2 regions of the Blautia sp. LMAG:89 genome follow, and region 2 is predicted to be linked to the other one. Evidence: predicted binding sites of a transcription regulator. Region 2 holds the regulator's gene; the other holds the start of a gene.
What was found. The regulator Rex, encoded in region 2, represses fermentation and respiration genes when NADH is low (regulators of the CRP and FNR family bind a similar motif). The targets are predictions, from matches to a motif close to ATTGTTAANTANTTAACAAT.

Region 1: a site for Rex is predicted at 1,375-1,394, ahead of CCC70_RS10930 (iron-sulfur cluster assembly scaffold protein). Genes of this name have one in related genera too.

What each region holds. Positions count from the first base shown of each region.
Region 1 covers NZ_NANC01000007.1:261,578-273,092, forward strand. Annotated here, with positions in the region: gene CCC70_RS10925 (GGGtGRT protein) at 1-439, opposite strand, end outside; gene CCC70_RS10930 (iron-sulfur cluster assembly scaffold protein) at 480-1,172, opposite strand; gene CCC70_RS10935 (TraX family protein) at 1,419-2,156, shown strand; gene CCC70_RS10940 (UDP-N-acetylglucosamine pyrophosphorylase) at 2,281-2,949, opposite strand; gene CCC70_RS10945 (DNA topoisomerase) at 2,946-4,997, opposite strand; gene CCC70_RS10950 (formate/nitrite transporter family protein) at 4,999-5,754, opposite strand; gene CCC70_RS10955 (DUF3343 domain-containing protein) at 5,936-6,172, opposite strand; gene asd (aspartate-semialdehyde dehydrogenase) at 6,272-7,357, opposite strand; gene argH (argininosuccinate lyase) at 7,451-8,830, opposite strand; gene CCC70_RS10970 (epoxyqueuosine reductase QueH) at 8,982-9,647, opposite strand; gene CCC70_RS10975 (ABC transporter ATP-binding protein) at 9,777-10,544, shown strand; gene CCC70_RS10980 (ABC transporter permease) at 10,537-11,331, shown strand; gene CCC70_RS10985 (putative bifunctional diguanylate cyclase/phosphodiesterase) at 11,361-11,515, opposite strand, start outside.
Region 2 covers NZ_NANC01000012.1:360,297-371,811, reverse strand. Annotated here, with positions in the region: gene CCC70_RS14940 (cobyrinate a,c-diamide synthase) at 1-1,164, shown strand, start outside; gene cbiB (adenosylcobinamide-phosphate synthase CbiB) at 1,151-2,128, shown strand; gene cobD (threonine-phosphate decarboxylase CobD) at 2,156-3,208, shown strand; gene CCC70_RS14925 (cobyric acid synthase) at 3,193-4,713, shown strand; gene CCC70_RS14920 (precorrin-8X methylmutase) at 4,716-5,357, shown strand; gene pdxR (MocR-like pyridoxine biosynthesis transcription factor PdxR) at 5,354-6,670, opposite strand; gene CCC70_RS14910 (pyridoxamine kinase) at 6,763-7,629, shown strand; gene CCC70_RS14905 (ABC-F family ATP-binding cassette domain-containing protein) at 7,660-9,576, opposite strand; gene CCC70_RS14900 (redox-sensing transcriptional repressor Rex) at 9,791-10,438, shown strand; gene CCC70_RS14895 (NAD(P)H-hydrate dehydratase) at 10,500-11,515, shown strand, end outside.

The DNA.
Region 1 (11,515 bases), on a different contig from region 2:
TTTTACGAACCTTGTTTGCTTTCTCAGCGATACCGATCGCACCCTCAGCTGCTGCGAAAGACTCATGTCCTGCAAGGAAACAGAAGCAGTCTGTCTCTTCCTCAAGGAGCATCTTTCCAAGGTTTCCATGTCCAAGACCTACTTTACGTGTGTCTGCAACGGATCCCGGGATACAGAAAGCCTGAAGGCCTTCTCCGATAGCTGCAGCTGCATCAGCGGCTCTTCTGCAGCCTTTTTTGATCGCGATAGCTGCACCTACTGTGTAAGCCCAGCAAGCGTTCTCGAAGCAGATCGGCTGAATGCCTTTGATCTGATCGTAAACGTTCAGTCCTGCGTCTTTAGTGATTTTCTCAGCTTCTTCGATAGAAGCGATTCCATAGCTGTTTAAAACAGAATTGATCTTGTCAATTCGTCTCTCATATGATTCAAATAAAGCCATTTCCTGTAACCTCCTGATATTTTTACCTTACGAAGTGTAATTACTCTTTTCTTGGGTCGATGATCTTAACAGCATCTGCAACACGGCCGTACTGACCTTTTGCTTTCTCCCATGCTGTGTTCGGGTCATCACCTTTCTTAATGAAGTCAGTCATTTTTCCAAGGCTTACGAACTGATATCCGATGATCTCATCGTTCTCGTCAAGAGCGATACCTGTAACATAACCCTCAGCCATCTCAAGGTAACGAGGTCCTTTTTTCAGAGTTCCATACATTGTACCAACCTGAGAACGAAGTCCTTTTCCAAGGTCCTCAAGACCAGCGCCTACTGCAAGTCCGTCCTCGGAGAATGCAGACTGGGAACGTCCGTAAACGATCTGAAGGAAAAGCTCTCTCATAGCTGTATTGATTGCATCACATACAAGGTCTGTGTTCAGTGCCTCCATAACGGTAAGTCCTGGAAGGATCTCAGAAGCCATAGCTGCAGAATGAGTCATTCCTGAACATCCGATTGTCTCAACAAGTGCCTCCTGGATGATTCCCTCTTTAACGTTAAGGGACAGCTTACATGCACCCTGCTGCGGAGCACACCAGCCAACACCGTGTGTAAATCCGGAGATATCCTTTACTTCTTTTGCCTGAACCCATTTTGCTTCTTCCGGGATCGGAGCGGCACCATGATGTACGCCCTGTGCCACTGGACACATTTCTTCTACTTCGCGTGAATAAATCATTTTAAAACTCCTTTCAAGTATAGATTGACTGATGTTATTGAGAAAAAAAGTTCGATAACACCCTACGGCTATTTTCTCACAAAACCGTTGTTTCGTCCAGTCATATTTGATAAAATTTTGCCATAAAACGCATAATATTGGTAGTTATTCCGGCAGTATTGCATGCCTAACTGTCAAATATTTCTGGCAACTACTGTATGTATGTGATAATATATTAGCAAGTTTAACCCTGGAGGTATATTTTTCATGAATGCATCTGTGGATTCTGTTTTTCCAGAAAAATACCGCATTCTCAGCGGAAGCGCTCTGAAGATGATCGCGGTCATCACCATGCTGATCGATCATATCGGAGCTGTGCTGCTCAGTATGTATCAGCCTGCACAGAAAATCCTGTTTACACTTTTCGGCAGAGAATATACTGTATATCTTATTTTCCGCGATATCGGAAGAGCTGCTTTTCCCATCTTCTGTTTTCTCCTGCTGGAAGGCTTCCGGCATACACGGAGCCGGTTCCTCTATGGAAGAAATCTCCTTCTTTTTGCGCTGCTTTCAGAAATTCCGTGGAATCTGATGTTTACAAATACACTGCGTTACGAAAGACAAAATGTGTTTTTCACGCTTTTCCTCGGATATCTGGCCTTTTGTGCCATCGAATATTTCCAGACCAGACCTTCGATGCAGCTTCTCTGCATCCTGGGACTGCTTGTTGTTTCCATTTTTCTGAAAGCAGACTATGGATGGCGGGGGTATATCTTCCTGCTGATCATGTACTATATGCGAAACGATAAACCAGGCCAGGCAATCCTCGGGAGCTGCTGGCTTTACTATGAATGGAGGGCCGCTTTTGCCTTTCTGTCCATTAACCTGTACAATGGAAAAAGAGGCTTCATCCGCGGAAAATCAGCAAAATATTTCTTCTACTGGTTTTACCCAGTCCATATTATGGGACTGGTCATACTTCGACAGCTTTTGTTTTTATCTTAATCCCGCCCTCTCCCGGTCGGTTCAGCCTTCCACAACCAATACCGTTACATCCATCACCCCATCAAAAAAAAGCTGCACTCTCTCAAAAGTGCAGCCTAAATGCGTGTCCAGAAGAATCTGTTTCTTATTTTTTCTTTACGATCTCTTTTGCATTTTTATAAATGGAATCTGCAGGAACACATCCACGTACCGGTGACAGCGGGTAGATATTAGAATTCCGTCCGATCACAGTACCGGGATTCAGCACAGAACCGCATCCGACTTCAACATGATCTCCGAGCATCGCTCCGAATTTCTTAAGACCGGTTTCGATCTTTTCATCCCCGTCTTTTACGACAACCAGCTTCTTGTCTGATTTTACGTTGGAACAGATCGATCCGGCACCCATGTGGGACTTATATCCCAGCACAGCATCTCCAACATAATTATAATGAGGAACCTGAACCTTGTTAAACAGCACTGCATTCTTAAGCTCTGTGGAATTTCCCACAACTGCGCCCTCACCAACGATAGCCTTGCCGCGGATAAATGCACAGTGGCGCACCTCGGCGTCTCTGCCAATGATAGCCGGTCCGGTGATACTTGCAGTCGGCGCAACTGTAGCGGATCTTGCGATCCATACATTTTCGCCCTTCTCCTCATATTCAGAAGAATCCAGTGTTTTTCCCAGCTTAATAATGAAATCTCCGATCTCCGGAAGAACCTCCCACGGATAGGTTTTTCCCTCAAAAAGCTCTGCTGCAATGGTCTCATTCAGATCCAGCATATTGCTGATAGTAAAATCTTTCATCATGATGATCTCTTTCCTCCCTGTCTGGAAGCTCGCTCCGGCTTCCTGTAGTTTACAGCGGCCACATCAAAAAACTGCCGCAGGTTATACTGATAATTGCTTGCCTCCACCTGCCGGGTACGTACCCGCACAAAATGCTCCAGCTTGTCCATATATTCCTGTTCCGTGATGCTGCCCTCTGCCACATAGGTGAGCCCCTTTTCCCAGCTTGCCGTAAGCTCCGGGTTCAGAAGCTGCCGGATAGAACAATTTACCACATCAAAGATCATTTCCCCAAGAAGCGTTGGAGTGATCACCTGGGTCTTTTTGTTCAGTGCCAGATATTTGATGTTAAAAAGCTTCTTCAGGATCTCGGCACGGGTAGCACTGGTGCCGATCCCGCTTCCCTTGATCTGGGCTCGAAGCTCCTCATCCTCGATCAGCTGTCCTGCATTTTCCATGGCAAGGATCATGGAACCGGAATTGTATCGTTTGGGCGGTGAAGTCTCACCCTCCTTGATACTCAAACCGTTCACAGGAAGTATATCACCCTTTTTCAGCTTCTGCAACGCCTCCAGGAGCACAGTATCACAGGAAACCTCGTCTTCCTCTCCATTTCTGTTTTTCTCACTGTCTGAAGCCCTTTTCCGCGAAAAAGAATTCGTGGCAATCTTCAGATAGCCTTCTTCTTTGAGAACCTTAAAGGATGAAAAGAATGCCTCGCCGTCCAGCTTCGTCACAAGACTCACCTTCTGATAAACGGCCGGCGGATAAAAAATACACAAAAATCTCCGTACAATGGTCTCGTACACACGCTGTGCAGTAAGAGACACGCTTCCAAGCGCATTCAATCCCTGACCGGTAGGAATGATCGCATAATGGTCTGTGATCTGCTTGTCATTCACATATCTGGTCTTTGCAATGCTTTTCCAGGATTCCATCCCCAAAACCTCTGCCGCCGCCGCACCGGCCTGCTGATAATTTCGAAGACCGGATATATTCTTGTATATCTCCTTGGCCACTGCCGTGGAAAGAACTCTGGCATCCGTTCTCGGATAAGTCACCAGCTTCTTCTCATAAAGCTCCTGTACGATCCGGAGTGTCTCGTCCGGACTGATCTTAAACAGCTTTGAGCACACATTCTGAAGCTCCGCCAGGTTAAAAAGAAGCGGCGGATTTTTGTTTTCTTTTTTTCGTTCCACCTTTTCCACAATACAAGAAAGGGGCTGATTCACCATCAGCTGATCGATCAGCATCTGTGCATGCTCTTTTTTCCTGAAGCCGTTTTCTTTATAAAGATACGGGGACTGGAAATACCGGCTGCCTTCCACAGCCCTCCATTCACCGTCAAAATTTTCGCCTGCAAGTCCAATGCTGCCAAGGACACGGTAGAAGGGTGTCTTCACAAAGACACGGATCTCCCGTTCTCTCCGCACCACCATGCCAAGAACACAGGTCATCACACGCCCAACTGCAATGGCCTGATATTTGGAATGGAGATAATTGGTGACACTGCTTCCGTAGCGCAAGGTCAGAACTCTGGAAAAATTGATTCCCATAAGATAATCTTCCTTTGCGCGGAGATACGCAGATGCTGCCAGATTATCATACTCCGAGATATCCTTCGCTTCACGGATCCCTCTTAAGATTTCTTCCTCTGTCTGGGAATCGATCCACACACGTTTCTGGACTTTTCCCTTTACTCCTGCCATCTGGGCTACCAGACGGTAGATATATTCACCCTCACGTCCGGAGTCGGTACACACATAAATGGTATCCACATCCGGCCGGTTCAGCAGTCCTTTTACGATCTCGAACTGCTTTTTGACCCCGGGGATCACTTCATATTTAAATTCGCGCGGCAAAAAAGGCAGGGTATCAAAACTCCACCTTTTAAACTTGATATCATATTTTTCGGGATAGCTCATGGTAACCAGGTGTCCTACACACCAGGTTACCACAGAATCATCAGATTCCAGATATCCGTCTTTTCTCTGACCGTTGATCTTCAAAGCCTTCGCAAATTCCTGTGCCACGCTGGGCTTCTCCGCTATGTATAAAGCCTTTGCCATACTATTTATCTGCACTCATCTTTCTAAGCGGCCATGCCAGAAGCACACCTCCGCCAACTATATTTCCCAGTGTTACGATCACCATGCTTTTAAGCATAGCGCCGACAGACAATCCTGGCACCATACAGAATGCAACTGTAAAAATACCCATATTTGCAATACAATGCTCAAATCCGCTGACAACGAAACCTGAAATACAGATCACGATCATCAGGAACTTACCTGACTCACTCTTCAGCTTAATGCCGCAGAGAACAGCAAGACAGACGAAGAAATTACAAAGTACCGCACGGAAAAACATCTGTCCTGCCGGAATACTCAGTTTTCCGTTTATAAATCCGGCAAAATAATCTGCTGTACCGGACGCTCCGGCACCTACAAAGATCAGCGCCAGGATCAGGCATCCCACAAAATTGCCGATGTAACTGATTCCCCAGACCTTTCCAACATCTTTCCATGATACGCTCTTGTCATACGCACCAAAAGCCATTACCAGATTGTTACCGGTAAACAGCTCTCCTCCTACCATTGCGATCAGCAGGACCGCAATAGAGAACACGATGGCTCCAAGGAATTTCCCCCATTCCGGGAATGTCTTGGAAAATACATTTCCAACAACGTTACTGTAGATCATCGCCACATCAATAAAAAATCCGGCCATGATCGCCCGCATAAAGTATTTTCCGAAATTGCTGTTCAGTAAGTTTATCTTACCCTTCGCAGCGGTTGACAGTTTCTCTACATCCTCCCTGTTCATAAATAGCACCTCCACATATTTTTAGCAAGCGTGGCACTTTGTTGCTGCTTCTTTGTTCACAGCAACACGCTTTCCGGAAATCTGCTTGTTATATTGTAACACTTTACTAATTATTTAACAATAAAAATGCGAAAATTTTCAAAAATTTTCGTTTTGTTACATACAACAAACAATATCCGTTTTATACCAGAACACGATAGATGCCATCCCAGGCCAGTTCCTTTTTTTTCAGGAATTTTTCTGTTTCCTCCTCTGATTGCTCCACGCATTTCCATGCCAGTCCGCACTGGGCACTGATCTCTGAAGGGATCGGGATCAGCCTTCCCGGAAATTCAGATTCCCTGGCCGTTCTTTCCATTTTCATGGCAGCCGTGGTTGTGGAAAATGTCACAACTGTAGTAATTACTTTTCTGCGCATATCTCCTTTGTTCCTTCCACATACGCAAAAACAGGACACCGGAAAAACCGATATCCCGTTTCTGATGATTTTCTTTATTTCCTGTAAAGGATCCAGTTCTTATTTAGCCTGGATATATCCTTTCGCTTTCAGAGTTTCTGCACAGAGAACTGCTCCGCCTGCGGCACCTCTTACTGTGTTATGGGAAAGTCCGATGAACTTGTAATCATAAACAGTATCCTCACGAAGACGTCCTACAGATACTCCCATTCCATTCTCATAGTTTACATCCATCTGTACCTGCGGACGGTTGTCCTCCTCAAGATACTGGATGAACTGCTTCGGAGCGCTTGGAAGCTCAAGCTCCTGCGGAAGTCCCTTAAACTCAACCAGCTTCTGGATCAGCTGCTCTTTGGTAGGTTTCTTGCGGAATTTAACGAATACAGCTGCTGTATGTCCGTTGAGGACCGGAACACGTACACACTGGCATGTGATGACAGGTGTGGTAGCCGGAACGATCACGCCGTCCTCGATCTTGCCCCAGAGTCTTAATGGCTCCTTCTCACTCTTCTCTTCCTCACCACCGATGTACGGAATGATGTTGTGCTCCATCTCCGGCCAGTCCTTGAAGGTTTTTCCTGCTCCGGAAATAGCCTGGTATGTAGTGGCAACTACTTCATACGGCTCGAACTCTTTCCATGCGGTAAGTACCGGAGCGTAGCTCTGGATAGAGCAGTTCGGTTTAACAGCTACAAAGCCGCGTTTTGTTCCTAGACGTTTCTTCTGGAATTCGATAACCTCGAAGTGCTCCGGATTGATTTCCGGAACTACCATCGGAACGTCCGGTGTCCAGCGGTGTGCGCTGTTGTTGGACACAACCGGTGTCTCTGTCTTTGCATATTCTTCCTCGATTGCCTTGATCTCATCCTTCGTCATATCAACTGCGGAAAATACAAAGTCAACAGTAGCTGCAACCTTCTCAACCTCGTGGATATCCATAACAACCAGCTTCTTTACTGCCTCCGGCATCGGAGTATCCATTTTCCATCTGCCGCCTACAGCCTCCTCGTAGGTCTTGCCTGCGCTTCTCGGGCTTGCCGCTACAGTAACCACCTCAAACCACGGGTGATTCTCCAGAAGAGAAATGAATCTCTGACCAACCATTCCAGTTGCACCTAAAATACCGACTTTAAGCTTTTCACTCATAATAAAACTCTCCTCATCTTGTGTCCCTCCATGGCACACATTTGTCTTTTCTGTAAATACTATACCAATTTTTCCTAAAATGCAAGCATTATCTTAATTTTTTTCAAGATATTCTTTATTCTGAGCGATCACCTGCTCCATCACGTCCGGTCCCGGCGCTCCCAGAGTCACACGTTTTTCCACGCAGGTCTTCATACTGATGGCTTCATAGATGTCCTCCTCAAACACAGGACTGATCTCTTTGTACTCGGAAAGCGGAAGCTCATCCAGAGAGATTCCCTTATCCAGACAGAGAAGGACCAGTCTTCCGACGATGCCGTGAGCATCACGGAACGGTACACCGTGGTTAACCAGATAGTCTGCTGCGTCTGTGGCGTTTGTAAAGCCTCTCTTTGCACTTGCCTCCATGTTGGCTTTGTTGAACTGCATAGTGGAAACCATGCCGGTAAACAGGGCGATACAGCCCTTTACGGTGTCGATGGCATCAAAGGTCAGCTCCTTGTCTTCCTGCATATCTTTGTTGTATGCAAGCGGGATTCCCTTCATGGTTGTGAGAATAGATGTCAGCGCTCCGTAAACACGGCCTGTTTTTCCACGGACAAGCTCTGCGATATCCGGATTCTTCTTCTGCGGCATGATACTGCTGCCTGTGCTGTATGCGTCATCGATCTCAACGAAACGGTACTCATTGGAATTCCACAGAATGATCTCTTCTGAAAAGCGGCTCAGATGCATCATGATCGTAGAAAATGCACTGAGAAGCTCGATGACATAATCTCTGTCAGATACGGAATCCATACTGTTTCTGGTTGGTGCATCAAAGCCGAGAAGCTCTGCAGTATAGGCACGATCCAGCGGATAAGTGGTTCCTGCCAGTGCTCCCGCTCCAAGCGGACAGGTATTCATTCTCTTACGGATATCAAAAAGTCTGTCACGGTCTCTGCGGAACATCTCAAAATATGCGCCTACATGGTGTGCCAGAGTTACCGGCTGTGCCTTCTGAAGGTGGGTAAATCCCGGCATGTAGGTGTGAACATTCTCTTCCATGATCTTCTGCAGGGCAAGAAGAAGGTCCTTCAGCTCCTTATCTGTCTCATCGATCTCGTCGCGGACATAAAGCTTCATATCCAGAGCTACCTGGTCATTACGGCTTCTTCCTGTGTGAAGCTTCTTTCCGGCATCTCCGATACGGTCGATCAGGTTTGCCTCCACGAAGCTGTGGATATCCTCATACTCCGCTGTGATCTCCAGCTTGCCTGCTTCCACGTCTGCAAGGATACCGTCCAGTCCTTCTGTGATCTGCTCCTTTTCTTCCTCTGTCAGGATCCCCTGTTTTGCAAGCATGGCAACATGTGCCTTGCTTCCACGGATATCCTGTCTGTAAAATTTCTGATCAAAGGAAATGGATGCGTTAAAATTGTAAACCAGCTTGTCCGTTTCTTTTGTAAAACGGCCTCCCCATAACTGTGCCATATTGATTCTTCCTCACTTTTCTTTTTTGCGGCAGAACTGTCTTCTCCGGACATACACGAGCTCCGTCTCCCGAACGTCTGCACTTTTCTGTGTTAGTGTAACATATTTTTATAAAAATGCAAAGTTTTTCATAATTATACGTTTGCTGTCTTCAGCCGTTGTTACTGTTCACTCGGTTCTCAGTAACCAGCCGTTCTCTGTCCATGGCTTCTTTCTTTGAAAATACACAGCCGCAGTAATTCTGCCGGTACAGAGCATGCTCATGAGACAGTTCAATAGAACGCTTGTAGCCATTCTTTTTCTTAAAATCTGAAGTCAGATGTGGCACTTTATAGATTTCTGCCAGCTCCTCGCCAATCTCATTGATCTTCTGTGCATTTTTCAGCGGACTGATACTTAATGTTGTGGTGAAATAATCATATCCGCCCTCCTTCGCCAGCTTTGCCGCCTCTTCCATCCGCAGGCGGTAACACCGAAAGCACCGTTCTCCTCCTTCCGGAACATCTTCCAGGCCTTTTGCCATTTCATAAAATTCCTTCGGGTCATACCGGCCCTCCATAAGAGTTACCGGATGGACAAATTCCATCTCCCCGATCAGGCGGCGGATCTCAGCCACACGGTGTGAATATTCCTCCACCGGTGCGATATTGGGATTATAAAAAAATATCGTGATCTCAAAATACTGTGACAGATATTCCATCACATAGCTGCTGCATGGCGCACAGCAGGCATGCAGAAAAAGTCTGGGGGTTTTCCCTTCTTTCTGGTTTCTTTCAATCAGTTTATCCAGTTCTTTCTGGTAGTTTCTCTTGTTCAATGTTTGTAATTCCTTTCTCTATGACTGTTTTCAGGCAGACATCAAAGTATGCATCTCTGCCATTGGCCTTCTCATGTTTCAGACATATGATAATATTATATCATTATCTACGAAAAGGAGGCAACATCCATGAATCCTGTCCTGAAAGTGCGGGACGTGTGTCTCTCCTATCACACATTGTCCGGTGAGACACCCGCCCTTTCTCATATATCCTTTGACCTGATGCCCGGTGAATTCCTGTCCATTGTAGGACCTTCCGGATGCGGAAAATCCACTCTTCTGAATCTCATTGCCGGCCTGCTCACTCCGGAGCACGGTTCCATTACTCTGGGAGACCGTCCGGTATCCTCCGGCAGTGCCGCTGTAGGATATATGCTCCAGAAGGATCATCTTCTGGAATGGCGGAGCATCTACAAAAACATCCTTCTCGGCCTGGAGATCCGGAAAGAGCTCACACCTGAAAAACTGGCACATGCAGAAGCCCTTCTTCAGACCTACGGTCTGGACCGTTTCCGTGATGCCCGCCCTTCCCAGCTTTCCGGCGGAATGCGCCAACGTGCCGCTCTGATCCGGACCCTGGTGCTGGAACCGGAGCTCCTTCTTCTGGACGAACCATTTTCCGCTCTGGATTACCAGACACGCTTAAATGTCAGTGATGATATCGGAAAAATCCTCAAAAGCTCCGGCAAGCCTGCGATCCTGGTCACTCATGACATCTCCGAAGCCATCAGTATGGCCGACCGGGTACTGATCCTTTCTGCACGTCCTGCCACTGTACGAAAGATCATTGATATCGATCTGGATATCAGCGACCGCACTCCCCTCTCCTCCAGAAATGCTCCGGATTTTAAAAAATATTTTAACATCATATGGAAGGAGCTCAATGAAAATGCCTGAAATTTCCAGACAGCAGAAACAATATCTTGCACGGCAAAAAAAAGAAAAAAACATTATCCTGGCTGCACGGACACTTCTTTTTGTTCTGTTTATGGGACTTTGGGAAATATCCTCTGATCTTGGATGGATCGATTCCTTTATCTTCAGTAGTCCTTCCCAGATCGCAGAGACCTTTCTTTCCATGTGCAGGGATCAGTCCCTGTTTGCACATATTGCCGTGACACTGGCAGAAACTCTTGTCAGTTTCTTTTTTGTTGTGATCCTGGGTGTAGGAACCGCAGTACTTCTCTGGTGCTCCCGACGGATCGCACGGATCCTGGAGCCATGTCTGGTGGTACTGAACAGTCTCCCGAAATCTGCTCTGGCCCCTCTTCTGATCGTATGGCTTGGTGCCAACGAACGTACCATTGTAGTCGCCGGCATATCTGTAGCCATCTTCGGCTCCGTTATCAATCTGTACTCCGGCTTCTGCCAGGCAGATCCGGAAAAGCTGAAGCTGATCGAAACTCTGGGGGGACACAAAAAGGAAAAGCTTCTGAAGATCGTCCTGCCCTCCTCCGTTCCTCTTATCCTGAGTGTGATGAAGGTCAACATCGGGCTTTGCCTGGTAGGCGTGATCATCGGAGAATTTATCGGTGCCCGAAAAGGCCTGGGATACCTGATCATTTACGGAAGCCAGACATTCAGACTTACATGGGTCCTGATGGCCATTGTGATCCTTTGCATCATTGCCATGCTGCTGTATTTTGCACTTTATCTTATTGAAAAACAGGTCCGGAAGCATTAGCTGTAAAAAGGGCGTGTAAAAATGATCTCTCATTTTTTACACGCCTCTTTTGCTCTTATAACCTTTGTTTCAAAGTTTTCCCACGGCAAAGGCCGTGCATAATAAAAGCCCTGGATCTCATCGCAGCTCAGGCTTCGCAGGATCTCCACCTGTTTTGCTTTCTCCACGCCCTCGGCAAGAACCT
Region 2 (11,515 bases):
GACTGTGAGATCGCAGTGATGGAGGGAGTCATGGGGTACTATGACGGTGTAGGAGGGATCACCTCCAGAGCCAGCGCCTATGATCTGGCCTCCACCACAGATACACCAGTGATCCTGATCGTAAACAGCCGTGGCATGAGTGTTTCCCTGGCTGCCTATGTAAAGGGCTTTCTGGAATACAAAAAGGACAGCCATATCTGCGGCGTGATCTTTAATCAGATGTCTCCCATGCTGTATCCCAGAATGAAAAAGCTTCTGGAAGAGGAGCTTTCCGTAAAGGTACTGGGGTATGTTCCGAAGGTGGAGGACTGTGTGATCGAAAGCCGTCATCTGGGGCTGGTGCTTCCGGAGGAGATCCCGGAGCTGAAAAGCCGTCTGCAGAAGCTTTCCGAGGTACTGGAGAAAACCCTGGATATCGATGGGATCCTGGAGCTTGCAGGGGAAGCACCGGAGCTTGCGGCACCGGAGACGGAAATGCTGATACAGAAGGATACTGCCTTCGGATACCGTACAGAGGAAAAGGTGCGGATCGGTGTGGCGGATGATGAAGCCTTCTGCTTTTTCTATGCGGATAATTTAAATCTTCTGGAGCAGATGGGAGCGGAGCTGGTACGTTTTTCCCCCATTCATGACAGAGAGCTTCCGGAGGATCTGGACGGGCTTCTTTTAAGCGGCGGTTACCCGGAATTAAACGGGGAGGCGCTGGAAGAAAATCAGGAAATGTGCACCCGGATCCGGGAAGTTATCCTGGACGGAATGCCCTGTCTGGCAGAATGTGGCGGATTCATGTATCTTCATCAGGAGATGGAGGATATGGAAGGAAAGCAGCGCAGAGTCTGCGGGGTGATCCCTGGAAGGGCTTACCGCACACCGAAGCTGAACCGGTTCGGCTATATCACCCTTACGGAAAAACAGGATACCGGACTTGGTGAGATCCCGGCTCATGAATTCCATTATTTTGATTCCACAGATTGCGGAGAGGATTTTCATGCGGCAAAGCCGGCATCTAAAAGAGGATGGGATTGTATCCATGACCGGGGCAGGCTGATGGCAGGATTTCCGCATCTTTATTATTACGGAAATCCCAGGGTTCCGGCACGCTTTCTGAAGAACGCACTGGAATATAAGAAAGAACGGAGGCAGAAAAAAGATGCTGAAATATAGTCTTCCTGCACTGGTCATAGGATTTGTGCTGGATCTTCTGATCGGAGATCCCAGATGGCTTTATCATCCGATCTGTGTCATCGGCAATCTGATTGCAGTGCTGGAAAAGGTGATCCGGAAGATTTTTCCGAAAAATCACGGCGGTGAGCTGACAGGAGGCTTTCTGATCGTAGTGCTTGTCTGTCTGTTCAGCGGCGGGGTGCCGCTTCTGGTGCTTTATTATCTTTACCGGTATCTGCCGGTGGCCGGATTTGTGCTGGAGGTTTTCTGGTGCTATCAGCTTCTTGCCACCCGTTCCCTGAAGGATGAGAGTATGAAGGTTTATGACCGGCTGAAAAACGGGACTCTGGACGAGGCACGCTATGCGGTGTCCATGATCGTAGGCCGTGATACCAGAGAGCTTACGGAAACCGGCGTGACAAAGGCTGCCGTGGAAACCGTTGCGGAAAATGCATCCGACGGCGTGATCGCCCCCATGTTTTATATGGCTATCGGCGGAGTGCCGCTGATGTTTTTGTACAAGGGTATCAATACCATGGATTCCATGCTTGGATATAAAAATGACAAATATCTTTATTTCGGCCGTATTGCGGCAAAGCTGGATGATGTGGCCAATTATATCCCTGCCAGGATCTCCGGATGGCTGATGGTGGCAGGAACTGTTTTTACAGGAATGGATACAAAAAATGCGGCAAAGATCTACAAACGTGACCGGAGAAATCATGCAAGCCCCAACTCTGCTCAGACAGAGGCTGCCATGGCCGGAGCGCTGGATGTACAGCTTGCGGGAAATGCATATTATTTCGGGAAATTATATGAAAAACCCACGATCGGGGATCCGATCCGCCCGGTGGAGCCGGAGGATATCAAAAGGGCTAACCGGCTGATGTACGCGGCATCCATACTGGGTGTGGTTGTATTTGGACTGCTCAGTGCGGGGGTCCGGTTCGGGTTATTAAGGTAACAATAAATACAGACAGGAGAATGACCAATGACAAAACACATACATGGAGGAGACGTATATAAACATAAAGACTGCCTGGATTTTTCGGCAAATCTGAATCCTTTGGGAACACCGGAAAGTGTGAAGCAGGCCATTATCCACAGTCTGGATCATATTGCACAGTATCCCCAGGTGGGATGCGGCGTTCTCAGGGAAAGGATCGCAGAATCGGAAGGGGTAAAAGCGGAAGAGGTAATATGCGGTAACGGAGCAGCAGAAGTGATCTTTACGCTCTGTCACGCAGTAAAGCCAAAGCGGGCTCTGATCCCGGCGCCTACTTTTGCGGAATACGGACAGGCTCTGGCCAGTACTGGCTGTGAGCTGGAATATTACATGCTGACGGAAAATGACGGTTTTGTGCTCAGTGAAGCCTATCTGGATATCCTCCATAAGGGACTGGATATGGCTTTCTTATGTAACCCCAACAATCCTACCGGCATGCTGATCCCCCATAGGCTTCTGAAAAGGATCCTGGAAAAATGCAGAAAGCTGGATATCCTGCTGGTGGTAGATGAATGTTTCCTCGATTTTGTAAAGGAACCGGAAGAGTATTCTCTGAAGCATTCTCTTTCCGGGTTCAATAATCTTTTTATCCTGAAGGCATTTACAAAAAGATATGCCATGGCCGGTGTGCGGCTGGGCTATGGCCTCTGTTCTGACAGAAAGCTGATGGAAAGGATGGAGCTCTGCGTTCAGCCATGGAATGTTTCCACCATGGCCCAGGCAGCCGGGCTCCAGGCACTTACAGAGACGGAATATGTAGAGGAGGGAAGACAGCTTGTTTTTCGGGAGGCACAGTGGCTGAAGGATGAGCTGGTCCGCATTGGGTATAAAGTATTTCCGTCGGAAGCAAATTATATTTTCTTTAAAGGACCGGAGGAGCTCTTTGACTTCTGTCTGCGGAAGCGGATCCTGATCCGTGACTGCAGCAATTATCCGGGACTTACAAAGGAGTATTACCGGATCGCGGTAAAGCGCCATGAAGAAAATGTAAAACTGATCGAAGTACTTGAGGGAGGTATATTATGGCAAAAGCAATAATGGTGCAGGGAACCATGTCCAATGCCGGAAAAAGCCTGCTGGCTGCGGGACTTTGCAGGATCTTTAAGCAGGATGGATATCGTGTGGCTCCTTTTAAATCACAAAATATGGCACTGAATTCCTTTATTACAGAGGATGGTCTTGAGATGGGGCGGGCCCAGGTCATGCAGGCAGAGGCAGCCGGGATCAGGCCGTCTGTCCTGATGAATCCGATTCTTCTGAAGCCTACCAATGATGTAGGCTCCCAGGTGATCGTAAACGGAGAAGTTCTTGGAACCATGAGTGCCAGGGATTATTTCAAATATAAGAAGACCCTGGTTCCGGATGTGATGAAGGCATACAACGCTCTTGCAGCGGAAAACGATATCATTGTCATCGAAGGTGCGGGAAGCCCTGCCGAGATCAATCTCAAGGACGAGGATATTGTAAATATGGGTATGGCAAAGATGGCCAAGGCACCGGTCCTTCTTGTGGGTGATATTGACCGTGGAGGTGTTTTTGCCCAGCTGATCGGTACAGTGGAGCTTCTGGAGGACGATGAGAAGGCTATGGTAAAGGGTCTGATCATCAACAAATTCCGCGGAGATAAGACTATTCTGGACCCTGGTGTTGTTATGCTTGAGGAAAGAAGCGGGATCCCGGTGGTGGGTGTGGCGCCTTATCTGGATATCCAGGTGGAGGATGAGGACAGCCTGACGGAGCGTTTTGACCGGAAGCAGGAAGCCGGTGTCATTGATATCGCGGTGATCCGTACACCAAGGATTTCCAACTTTACGGATTTTAATCCTTTTGAGAGCATTCCCGGAGTTTCTCTCCGCTATGTAAAACACCCGAGAGATCTTCACTCTCCGGACATGATCATCCTTCCTGGAACCAAGAACACTATGAGTGATCTGATCTGGATGCGGGAAAGCGGAATGGAGGCAGCGGTTCTCAAGGAAGCCTCCAGAGGCAAGCTGATCTTTGGTGTCTGCGGCGGCTATCAGATGCTGGGCGAGACCTTAAGCGATCCTCATGGAGTTGAAAATGGCGGTTCCATGAAAGGAATGGGACTTCTTCCCATGGAAACGGTATTTGCCGAAAAGAAAACCAGGACCAGGGTGCAGGGGCATTTCGGTCAGCTGTCCGGTGTGTTTGCTCCTCTTTCCGGTGCGGAGATCGAGGGCTATGAGATCCATATGGGCGAAAGCATCCTGAAGGAGAATGCAGGAACAGCCACGAAGATCACAGACAGCGTCAGCGGTAAGAAAAAAGAAGAGGGTGCTTTTGCGGGAAATGTGTGCGGAACCTATATCCACGGTGTTTTCGATAAGGAAGCATCTGCAGAGGCGATCATCCGCGTGATCGGCGAGAAAAAAGGTATTGATGTGGAAAATATGACAGGCGTGGATTTTGCGGCATTTAAGGAACAGCAGTATGATATCCTGGCTGCAGAGCTGCGGAAGCATCTGGATATGAAAAAAATCTATGAGATACTGGAAAACGGGATTACGGAGGAAGAATAGAAATGAAAGTTGAGCTTGAAAATGTAAAACCCATGGAGATCGAAAAAAGAAGCTTTGAGATCATCACAGAAGAGCTGGGGGATACTCCCCTGATCCCGGGAACAGAGCTGATCGTAAAACGCTGCATCCACACAAGCGCAGATTTTGATTATGCAAAAAATCTCTGCTTCTCGGAGGGGGCAGTGGAGATGGCCATGGACGCCATCCGCAACGGTGCCTGCATCGTCACAGATACCCAGATGGCAAAGGCCGGGATCAACAAGCGTGCACTTGCCCGCTACGGCGGTGAGGCTTACTGCTTCATGTCCGATGAGGATGTGGCTGCCCTTGCAAAAAAGAACGGGACTACCAGAGCCACAGCCAGCATGGACAAGGCCGCAGAGATGGATAAAAAGCTGATCTTTGCCATTGGAAACGCACCTACCGCACTGGTACGTCTTTATGAGCTTATTGAGAACGGAAAGCTTTCTCCTGAGCTGATCATCGGTGTGCCGGTAGGCTTTGTGAATGTTGTGCAGTCCAAGGAGCTGATCATGCACGCAGATGTGCCTTATATTGTGGCAAAAGGACGCAAGGGTGGAAGCAACATTGCTGCGTGCATTGTAAATGCCCTGCTCTACATGATCGATAACCGGAGAGATTAGGAGCCGGTAACCTCCTTCAGAAGCTGACAGGCAGGCAGAAAATCCTTGGATGGAATGGAGGAGCAGGAGAGGACCAGGGTGACCTCGGCTCCGTTTTCTCTGAGAACCTCCAGTCCCAGACCACGGTTCCGGGCTCTGTCTGTCAGTTCACTGCCTGTGAGAGAACAGGGAAGAGTAAGGGCAAGGCTGGTTCCTGCGGCTCCTGTTTGGATCTGGCAGTCCTGGCCGAAGGTTTCCCGGACAGCCTGGGAAAGAGCCTTCAGCTTCTGGGAATAAAGGCGGCGGAGCTTTCTTGTCTGGGAAGCCAGATGCCCGTCGCGGATAAACTGGCAGAGCGCGATCTGTTCTGCCTTGGAAGCAGTCTGATTATAAAAGGCTGCTTTTTTTGTATATTTTTCCCGGAGAGAGCGCGGCAGTACCATGAAGCTGACACGGATGGAGGGCAGCAGCAGCCTGGAAAAGGAACCGATATAGACAACGTTTTCACCACCTGCAAGACCGAAAAGTGAAGGCGTCGGCTTCTGGAAATAAACAAATTCGTTTTCGAAATCATCCTCAATGATCAGATGGTCATTGATCTCTGCATGACGGATCAGCTCCAGGCGTCGTTTTACCGGCATGATCTCGCCCCATTTCGTCATGTGAGCAGGAGAAACATAGATCACATCGCAGCTTTTGTCCCGGTAATGGACATCAAAGCCGTAATCCTGAAAGATGGTGCTGCATGTGGTGAAGGACGGTGTGGGGAACGAAACGGTTTTCCGTTCATGGATCAGAGGGCAGAGGATCTGGAGAAGGGGCTGGAGACCGGCCCCTACTACAATGTCATCCGGGGAGCAGATCACATTTCTGCGTTCCCGGATATAGTCTGCGAGAACCTCCCGGAAATCGCTTTCGCCCTGGGGTTCGCCATAAGAAAGCATACGGTCGCCCTGGCGGAGGGCACTTTTGATGTAACGCTGCCACAGATCAAAACGGAAGCTTTCCCGGTCAACACCGGAAGAAGCAAAATCATAAAGGCAGGGCGTGATATCCTTATCCTGTTTTTCGGGGGTGAGCAGATGCTGCTTGGAAGCAATGCCGGTGACATAATAGCCGCTTTGTGCCCTAGCGATGATATAGCCGTCTGCTGCCAGCAGAAGATAGGCATTTTCGATGGTGGTACGGCTCAGCTTCAGCTCCTGGGCGCATTTGCGAAGGGAGGGCATTTTGCTTCCGGGAAGGAGACGGCCTTCCAGGATCAGCTTCCGGTAATAGTGATAAACCTCCAGATAAAGGTGTTCTTTTTTGTGTTCTGCAGATATATTTAACATAAGTATGATGATTTCCTTCCAAAAATGATTGCGTAAACCTGACAGTTCATTCTATAATATTACAGAAAAAAACTCAAGACTGGAGAATTACCATGAAAAAAATAGCAGTGATCAATGATCTTTCCGGGCTGGGGAAATGTTCACTGACAGCAGCGATCCCGGTGATCTCGGTGATGGGAGTCCAGGCGTGTCCACTTCCCACCGCTGTTTTAAGCAACCAGACCGGTTATGAAAGTTATTTCTGTGAGGATTTCACAGAGCATATGGAACCATATATGGAGCAGTGGAAAAAAAGAGGATTTTTCCCGGATGGGATCTATACAGGATTTCTTTCTGATGATAAGCAGGCAGACAGGATTCTGAAATTTATGGACGCGTTTGCAGGAAAGGATACTCTGATCCTTACAGATCCGGTGATGGGGGATGACGGCGCGGTTTATCCGATCTATACAGAAGAGCTCCGCAGCCGGTTCTGCGAACTGACACGCCGTTCCTATGTGATCACACCGAACCTTACGGAAGCCCTCCTTCTTCTCTACGGAAAAGAAAAAATGGAGGAGATCTGGAATAAACTGCAAAAGGTATCAGAGGCCCGGCGGATGGAAGAGATCCGGGAGATCGGGTGCGGACTTGCCCGGAAATTTTCACTTCCTGCCGTTGTGATCACCGGAGTGGATCACAGGGAGGAGGGGCAGCCTCTGAAAATGGGGAATCTTGTCCTGGAAAACGGAAACAGCTCCTGGGTATTTGCAGAGAAATCCGGCGGAAGCTATTCCGGGACAGGAGATCTTTTTGCATCCGTGCTCAGTGCAGGGCTGGTAAAAAGATATTCCATGAAAACCTGTGCAGAGCTGGCCGTGGATTTTATCTCGGCATCGATCCGGGATGCGGTGGAGGAAGGAACAGACCGTAACGATGGTGTATGCTTTGAACAGCATCTCGGCATGCTGCTTCCATAAAAACATAAGGGGATAAAAAAGAGCTGACCGTCAGGCCAGCTCTTCCCATTTTTCATAAAGCTCTTCCAGTTCTTCAGCGATGGCTGCTTTTTCGCGGCTCAGCTTTGTACATTCCGCTACATTGGTGCAGACATCCGGAAGGACCATGGTTTCGTCGATCTCGCTGTCTCTTGTTTCCAGCTCTTCGATACGGGCTTCGACTTTTTTCAGCTCGGCTTCCCGTTTTCGTTTCTTTGCCTGTTCTTCCTTCATCTGCTGCCAGGAAAGCTTGTTCTCGGAAACCGATTTTTCTTCGGCAGGTGACTCCGGAGAAGTGCTTCCCGGTGCATAGGTACTGGTCAGCTCCTCCTTCTTTTCCAGATAGTAATCATAATCACCGATGTAATTTACCACTGCCTGGTTTGTCAGCTCCATGATCCTGGTCGCAGTCTGATTGATAAAGTAACGGTCATGGGATACATAAAGGACTGTGCCGGTGTAGCTGACCAGTGCTTCCTCCAGGATCTCCTTGGAGGCAATATCCAGATGGTTGGTAGGCTCGTCAAGGATCAGGAAGTTGGCTTCGGAAAGCATCAGCTTTGCAAGGGAAACACGGCCTCTTTCTCCACCGGAAAGTGCGGAGATCTCCTTGAAAACATCATCTCCGGTAAAGAGAAATGCGGCAAGCATATTTCGGATCTCGGTCTCTGTGAGAGTCGGATAAGTATCGGAGATCTCCTGGAAAATTGTCTTGTCCATATGCAGAACATGATGTTCCTGATCGTAATAACCGATCTGCACCTTGGAACCAAGGGAAAATTTGCCGGCATCTGCCTCAATAAGACCGTTGATGATCTTCAGCATGGTGGTCTTTCCGGTTCCGTTGTTTCCGATCAGTGCCACACGCTCGCCGCGTTTGATATCAAAGGAGATATCGGAGAACAGGGTCTGTCCCGGAAAGGCCTTGGAAAGCGCTTCCACGTGGAGCACATCGTTTCCGCTTAACACCCGTGGTTCCAGCGAGATACGCATCCGGTCCTGGAGCTCAAGAGGCTTTTCGATCCTCTGTACACGGTCCAGCATTTTTTCACGGCTTTCCGCACGCTTGATGGATTTTTCACGGTTAAAGGATTTCAGCTTGGCGATAACGGCTTCCTGATGCTTGATATCCCGCTGCTGATTTAAGTATGCCTTGTACTGTGCGTCACGAAGCTGAGCCTTCTTGAGAGCATAGGCAGAGTAGTTGCCGCTGTATACGCGGGTCTGTCCGGCTTCGATCTCAATGACCTTGGTGACCACCTTATCCAGAAAATAACGGTCATGGGAGACGATAAAAACAGCTCCCGGATAATTCAGAAGATAAGTTTCCAGCCAGGAGATGCTTTCCATATCCAGGTGATTGGTTGGCTCATCCAGAAGCAGGATATCCGGCTTGGAAAGAAGCATCTTGCCCAGCGCCACGCGTGTTTTCTGACCGCCGGAAAGAGTTTCGATCTGCTTGTCATAATCTTCCTCCGTGAAGCCGAGACCCTTTAAGACACCGGTCAGCTCACTTTTGTAAGCGTATCCGTTCTCCAGCTCAAACTGATGGGTCAGGCGGGTATAGGTTTCCATCAGACGGTTCAGCTCATCACCGGTCACCGTGTTCATTTCCTGTTCCATATTGCGGATACGGCGTTCCATATCGATGATGTGCTGCTTTGTGGTAAGAAGCTCCTCGTAGATGGTATGATGTCCGTGGATATCTTGGTACTGGGCAAGATAGCCGATATTTTTATCCCGGGCAAGCACCACGGTACCGGAATCAGCAGAAAGCTCCTGCATGATGATCCGCAGCAGTGTGGTCTTTCCTGCACCGTTGCATCCGATCAGAGCAGCCTTTTCACGATCTTCAATGTGAAAGGATGCATCATTTAAAATTACTTTTTCGCCAAAGGCCTTGCATATATTCTGACATGATAAAATCATAAAAACTGTCCTCCTGTATAAAGAATCACCCCTGTTTATGCCTGAACAGGGAAAAATCCTCCACCTATTATAACGGAAACTGCCGGGATTTCAAAGAAAAAATCAATTATTAGAAAAATTATAAAGAAATTTGTACAGAATAGACAACTTTAATTGACAGGAAAATGTCAATTCGTTATAATTAACCTAGTGTAAGGTAAGGAGGAAAACTATCGTGGAGACAAAACAAATCTCGAAAGCGGTGATTAAGCGTCTGCCACGCTATTACCGCTACTTAGGAGAGCTGATGGAAGACAATGTAGAACGTATTTCTTCCAATGAGTTAAGTAAGAAGATGCATACCACAGCTTCTCAGATCCGTCAGGATCTTAATAATTTCGGCGGTTTTGGGCAGCAGGGGTATGGCTATAATGTACATTATCTTTATACAGAGATCGGTAAGATCCTGGGACTGGATACCGTTCATCCGATGATCATCCTGGGTGCTGGTAATCTGGGACAGGCACTTGCCAATTATGTGGATTTTGAGAAGCGTGGCTTCAGGCTGGTTGGTATCTTTGACGTAAATCCTGTGCTTGAGGGCATCGCAGTCCGTGGACTTGAGATCCAGATGCTCAGTGAGCTTCCGTTTTTCCTGAGAGAGAATAACGTGGAGATCGCGATTCTGACACTTCCCAAGAATAAAGCCAAGGAAATGGCAGATATCCTGGTGGAGAACGGGATCAAGGCAATCTGGAATTTTGCACATCTCGATCTTGAGACACCGGATGATGTGATCGTAGAGAACGTTCATCTTTCCGAGAGTCTGATGACACTGTCTTATAATCTCAGTAAATACAGGCAGGAACATGTGGATAAGTAAGAATTGTTAAGCTGCCGGAAACGGCAGCTTTCTCTATGATAGAGGGGAGGCAGAAGACAGAATGAAGAAGCTTGTTACCTGCAAAGAAATGAAGGATCTGGACTCCACAACGATCCGTGAGATCGGAGTTCCCTCCGAGGTTCTGATGGAGCGGGCAGCACTGAAGGTGGTAGAGGAAACAGAAAAGTATCTCCAGAAGGACGAAAGGATCCTGGTAGTTTGCGGAAGCGGAAATAATGGCGGTGACGGTATCGCTGTTGCCAGATTGTTCCATCTGAAGGGAATCCGGGTAGAGTTTTATATGGTCGGAAACAAAGATAAAATGACCAGAGAGACAGCTCTTCAGTATAAGATCGCTTCCGGTTATCGTGTCCCGGAGGTGAATAACCCGCAGTGGAGTGAATATACTACTATAGTAGATGCCGTGTTTGGGGTAGGCCTGACGCGTCCGATCGAGGGGCATTATGCTGATATCATCCATGAGATGAACAGTGCGAGGGCCAAAAAGATCGCAGTTGACATCCCGTCAGGAGTGAACGGAGATACTGGCCTGGAAATGGGAATTGCCTTCAGCGCCGATCTGACTGTCACATTTGCCTACCGGAAAAGAGGCCTTTGCTTTTATCCGGGAAGACTGTATGCAGGAAGGATCGTTACCGCCGATATCGGGATCTATGAGCAGGAAGCTGTGACTGCATCTGCCGCCTGTCTGGAAAATAAAGATCTGAAGCTGTTTCCGGAACGTGATCCCGGCGGAAACAAGGGTACCTTCGGAAAAGTGCTCTTTGTGACCGGAAGTGAGGGAATGTGCGGAGCCGCTTATTTAAGCGCCAGTGCAGCACTTCGTGCCGGTGCGGGAATGGTAAAGATCCAGACTGTGGAAGCCAACAGGATCCCACTGCAGATACTCCTTCCGGAGGCTATGGTCTGCAGCCGCTTTGATCAGGAATCCAATGAACAGCTTCTATCCTGGTGTGATATGATCGTGATCGGACCGGGACTTGGAACATCAGTGGCCAGCCGTGAGAGAGAACAGTGGTTTCTCACGGCGGCTGCCCGGGAGAAAAAGCCGCTGAT